2 regions of the Streptomyces sp. JN8 genome follow, and region 1 is predicted to be linked to the other one. Evidence: predicted binding sites of a transcription regulator. Region 1 holds the regulator's gene; the other holds the start of a gene.

Region 1 (2,831 bases):
CATGCCCTGCGCGACCGCGTCCGCACGCATCTCCTCCCGGGCCCGCGCCCCGCCCAGCAGGTCGTCCGCGCCCACCGCGCCGAAGACCTCGGCGCCCGCGAAGACGGCCGTGCCCAGGACGTGGTCGAAGTGGGGGTGGCTGAGTGCGATGTGCGTCACCTTTCGGCCACCGGTGAGCGCGGCGATCTGTGCCCGCAGTCCGGCCCCCTCCGCGAGCGAGGACCCCGTGTCGTACAGCAGCACCGCCCGTGTGCCCAGGACCAGCCCCACGGTGGCGTCCCAGCCCGGCAGCCGTCGCCGCCCCACCCCGTCGGCGAGCCGCTCCCATCCGTGCGCTTCCCAATCGATGTCCATGGGGCGACGCTAGCGGGTGCGGGCGCCGCCACCTTGCCAGGAGCGACGCCCGCCGCCGTACACTGGCCGGGGGATCGCTGGCACTCGGACAGGGCGAGTGCCAAAAGCGGAGCAACCGGAACGACGTCGACAGCTGGAGGTGCGCGCGATGCTCAGCGAACGCAGGCTCGAGGTGCTGCGCGCCATCGTCCAGGACTACGTCGGGACGGAGGAGCCCGTCGGCTCCAAGGCGCTCACCGAGCGCCACAAGCTCGGCGTCTCGCCCGCCACCGTGCGCAACGACATGGCCGTCCTGGAGGAAGAGGGCTTCATCGCCCAGCCCCACACCAGCGCCGGCCGCATTCCGACCGACAAGGGGTACCGCCTCTTCGTCGACCGGCTCGCCGGCGTCAAGCCGCTGTCGACGCCCGAGCGCCGGGCCATCCACAACTTCCTCGACGGCGCGGTGGACCTGGACGACGTCGTCGGCCGCACGGTCCGGCTGCTCGCGCAGCTGACCCGGCAGGTCGCCGTCGTCCAGTACCCCTCGCTGACCCGTTCGACGGTCCGGCACGTGGAGCTGCTCTCGCTGGCCCCGGCCCGCCTGATGCTGGTGCTCATCACGGACACCGGACGCGTCGAGCAGCGGGTCGTGGACTGCCCCGCGCCGTTCGGCGAGACCTCGCTGGCCGACCTGCGGGCCCGGCTCAACAGCCGGGTCGTCGGCCGCCGGTTCGCCGACGTGCCGCAGCTGGTGCAGGACCTTCCCGAGTCCTTCGAGGAGATCGAGGACCGCGCCACGGTCTCGTCCGTGCTCGCGACCCTCCTGGAGACCCTGGTCGAGGAGCACGAGGAACGGCTGATGATCGGCGGTACCGCCAATCTCACCCGCTTCGGCCCCGACTTCCCCCTGATGATCAGGCCCGTGCTCGAAGCACTGGAGGAGCAGGTCGTGCTCCTCAAGCTGCTCGGCGAGGCCAAGGAATCGGGCATGACCGTACGGATCGGGCACGAGAACGCCCACGAGGGGCTGAGCTCCACGTCCGTCGTCTCGGTCGGCTACGGTTCGGGCGGCGAGGCAGTCGCCAAACTCGGCGTGGTCGGACCGACCCGCATGGACTACCCCGGAACGATGGGAGCGGTACGCGCAGTGGCACGTTACGTCGGACAGATCCTGGCGGAGTCGTAAGTGGCCACGGACTACTACGCCGTACTCGGCGTGCGCCGCGACGCGTCCCAGGACGAGATCAAGAAGGCGTTCCGGAGGCTCGCGCGCGAGCTGCACCCGGACGTCAATCCCGATCCGAAGACGCAGGAACGCTTCAAGGAGATCAACGCCGCCTACGAGGTCCTCTCGGACCCGCAGAAGAAGCAGGTCTACGACCTGGGCGGCGACCCGCTGTCGGCCTCCGGCGGAGGCGGCGCGGGCGGCTTCGGGGCCGGTGGCTTCGGCAACTTCTCCGACATCATGGACGCCTTCTTCGGCACGTCCCAGCAGCGCGGCCCGCGCTCGCGGACCCGCCGAGGCCAGGACGCCATGATCCGGCTGGAGATCGACCTCAACGAGGCGGCCTTCGGCACCACCAAGGACATCCAGGTCGACACGGCGGTCGTCTGCACGACCTGCTCCGGCGAGGGGGCCGCGCCCGGCACCTCCGCGCAGACCTGCGACATGTGCCGCGGCCGCGGTGAGGTCTCCCAGGTCACCCGGTCCTTCCTGGGCCAGGTCATGACCTCCCGTCCGTGCCCGCAGTGCCAGGGCTTCGGCACCGTCGTCCCGACCCCGTGCCCCGAGTGCGCGGGCGACGGCCGGGTCCGGTCCCGCCGCACCCTCACGGTCAAGATCCCGGCCGGTGTCGACAACGGCACCCGGATCCAGCTCGCGGGCGAGGGCGAGGTCGGCCCCGGCGGCGGCCCCGCCGGCGACCTGTACGTCGAGATCCACGAGACGCCGCACGAGACCTTCCAGCGGCGCGGTGACGACCTGCACTGCACGGTGACCATCCCGATGACCGCGGGCGCGCTCGGCACCAAGGTGCCGCTGCAGACCCTCGACGGCGTCGAGGAGATCGACATCCGGCCGGGCACCCAGTCCGGCCAGTCGATCCCGCTGCACGGCCGCGGCGTCACGCATCTGCGCGGGAACGGCCGGGGCGACCTGATCGTGCACGTCGAGGTGCAGACCCCGGGCAAGCTGGACGCCGAGCAGGAGCGCCTCCTGCGCGAACTGGCCAAGCTCCGCGGCGAGGAACGGCCCACCGGGCAGTTCCAGCCGGGGCAGCAGGGACTGTTCTCGCGGTTGAAGGACGCGTTCAACGGGCGTTAGGCCGGAGAATCTCCGGACGGAAGGGGCGGTGGCCGCGGATCGCGGCGACCGCCCCTTCCGTCGGCCCGGGCACGGGTCGGACGCCCGCCGCGGGCCGCCGGAGCCGGCCCCTCCGTGACCTGACGGACGGATTCGGCCCGGAAGCAGGCGCATGGCACGATGCCCATATGTC
Region 2 (2,831 bases), 1.8 Mb from region 1:
GTACTCGTTGGTCGCGGCGTTGAGGCCGTGGCCGACGGGCAGGTTGCGGACCTTCTCCGCCACGACGCCGCCCTCGAGGCCGGCGTTGACGGCGATCTGCTTGAGCGGGGCCTCCAGGGCCAGCTTCACGATCGCGGCACCGGTGGCCTCGTCGCCGGCGAGGTCGGCCTCGAGCTTCTCGAAGACGGTCGACGCCTGGAGCAGGGCCACGCCGCCGCCGGCGACGATGCCCTCCTCGACGGCCGCCTTCGCGTTGCGCACGGCGTCCTCGATGCGGTGCTTGCGCTCCTTGAGCTCGACCTCGGTCGCGGCGCCGGCCTTGATGACGGCCACGCCGCCGGCCAGCTTCGCGAGGCGCTCCTGGAGCTTCTCGCGGTCGTAGTCCGAGTCGGAGTTCTCGATCTCGGCGCGGATCTGGTTCACGCGACCGGCGACCTGCTCGCTGTCACCGGCACCGTCGACGATGGTGGTCTCGTCCTTGGTGATGACGACCTTGCGGGCGCGGCCCAGCAGGTCGAGGCCCGCGTTCTCCAGCTTCAGGCCGACCTCCTCGGAGATGACCGTGCCGCCGGTGAGGATGGCGATGTCGTTCAGCATGGCCTTGCGACGGTCGCCGAAGCCCGGGGCCTTGACCGCGACGGACTTGAAGGTGCCGCGGATCTTGTTGACGACCAGGGTCGACAGGGCCTCGCCCTCGACGTCCTCGGCGATGATCAGCAGCGGCTTGCCCGACTGCATGACCTTCTCCAGGAGCGGGAGCAGGTCCTTCACGGAGGAGATCTTGGAGTTGACGATCAGGAGGTAGGGGTCGTCGAGCGACGCCTCCATGCGCTCCATGTCGGTGGCGAAGTACGCCGAGATGTAGCCCTTGTCGAAGCGCATACCCTCGGTGAGCTCCAGCTCGAGCCCGAAGGTCTGCGACTCCTCGACGGTGATGACGCCTTCCTTGCCGACCTTGTCCATCGCCTCGGCGATGAGCTCGCCGATCTGGGTGTCGGCGGCGGAGATGGAGGCCGTCGAAGCGATCTGCTCCTTGGTCTCGACATCCTTCGCCTGCTCGAGCAGGGCGCCGGAGACGGCCTCGACGGCCTTCTCGATACCGCGCTTGAGGGCCATCGGGTTGGCACCCGCGGCAACGTTGCGCAGGCCCTCGCGGACGAGCGCCTGGGCGAGAACGGTGGCGGTGGTCGTACCGTCGCCGGCGACGTCGTCCGTCTTCTTGGCGACTTCCTTGACCAGCTCGGCGCCGATCTTCTCGTACGGGTCCTCGAGCTCGATCTCCTTGGCGATGGAGACACCATCGTTGGTGATCGTGGGGGCGCCCCACTTCTTCTCGAGGACGACGTTGCGGCCCTTGGGGCCGAGGGTGACCTTGACGGCGTCAGCGAGCTGGTTCATGCCGCGCTCGAGACCGCGCCGGGCCTCCTCGTCGAACGCGATGATCTTGGCCATGTGAAGTGGTCCTCCCGGACATGGGGTGGATAACGCTCCAGGACCGCGCCGACGCCCGCGACGGACGGCCTCCGCGACTCCGCGTGGTTCCTTGCCCCACCCGGCCGGCGGCCTCGTCTGCCCGATCCTCGTAGCACTCTCACCTTCCGAGTGCTAACGCCAATGATTAGCACTCGCCCTATGAGAGTGCAAGCGACTCTCGATGATCGGGATACGGGGAGGGGGGTGGCGGGAGGGGCGCGCGAGGGGCGCGGAACGGCTCCGGACCAGGCACGGAGCGGTGCGGAGGGGGCCGGGGAACGCGCGAGGGGTCCGCATCCCCTCAGGGATGCGGACCCCTCGACGGCGTTGCGTCGGTGGCCGATCGCGCCGCGCTCAGACGGCGAGCTTGACCATGTCCGCCTGCGGACCCTTCTGGCCCTGCGAGATCTCGAACTCGACTCGCTGTCCCTCTTCGAGGCTGCGGTAGCCATCCATCTGGATCGCGCTGTAGTGGACGAAAACATCCGCACCACCGTCGACCGCGATGAAGCCGTAGCCCTTCTCCGCGTTGAACCACTTGACGGTGCCCTGAGCCATGCCTAACTCCCCTATTACTGGCCCTTGCGCGGGACCCGCACTTCGCGGAACCCGGGTCAGACCCTGCGCCGGAACGCGTCGACCGCGGCTGAATGTATCTGCCCAACTGCCCTCTGCAACAGGTCATTCGAGCGAGAATTCTGGGCGCCCTGGAAAGACGAATTGGGGAGATTCCCTTGGATGACCGGGCAAGTCGGGCCCGGCAAAGCGCGCAGAAGGTACACAACGCGCACACACTTTGGCTGCTTCTTGTCGTGCGGGGACGCATTCTCATATGCGCCCGGCATGGGCAGCGGAGGGGACTTCCCCAACTCTACCGCGCTCAACCATGCAGAATTGCCCCTTCCGCTTTTACGCGCGGAAGGGGCAATTCAAGAGAGACGGGACAACCGGTGGTCCCGGAGGGGCTCAGCAGCCTCCGGCGACGGCCGGGATGATCGAGACGCCGGCGCCGGCCGGGGTGGCCGTCTCCAGGCCCTGCTCGAAGCGCACGTCGTCGTCGTTCACGTAGACGTTGACGAAGCGGCGCAGCTTGCCCTGGTCGTCGAGGACGCGGGCGGCGATGCCCGTGTGGTTCTTCTCCAGGTCCGCGATGACCTCGGCGAGGGTCGCGCCCTCGGCCTGGACCTCGGACTGCCCGCCCGTGTACGTGCGGAGGATGGTGGGGATGCGGACGTTCACGGCCATGTCTTCGTAACCTTTCAGTGGGCCTGGAGTGCGGACGGGCTCAGTGGGCGAGGCCGGCGTCGCGGAACGCGTCCAGGCTCGGGCGGATGGTGACGGTCGCCTGAGAGGTGTCG

Evidence for each region. The regulator HrcA, encoded in region 1, represses chaperone genes, less so after heat shock. The targets are predictions, from matches to a motif close to TTNGCACTCNGNNNNNCNGAGTGCNAA.
Region 2: groL (chaperonin GroEL) is a predicted target of HrcA. The motif match lies at 1,619-1,645, and genes of this name have one in related genera.

The regions. Positions count from the first base shown of each region.
Region 1 is NZ_CM147852.1:5,575,931-5,578,761, forward strand. Features, by position in the region: gene ACY0MR_RS24515 (MBL fold metallo-hydrolase) at 1-354, opposite strand, end outside; gene hrcA (heat-inducible transcriptional repressor HrcA) at 503-1,522, shown strand; gene dnaJ (molecular chaperone DnaJ) at 1,523-2,659, shown strand; gene ACY0MR_RS24530 (nitronate monooxygenase) at 2,827-2,831, shown strand, end outside.
Region 2 is NZ_CM147852.1:3,823,315-3,826,145, forward strand. Features, by position in the region: gene groL (chaperonin GroEL) at 1-1,452, opposite strand, end outside; gene ACY0MR_RS16650 (cold-shock protein) at 1,828-2,031, opposite strand; gene ACY0MR_RS16655 (MoaD/ThiS family protein) at 2,440-2,718, opposite strand; gene thrC (threonine synthase) at 2,759-2,831, opposite strand, start outside.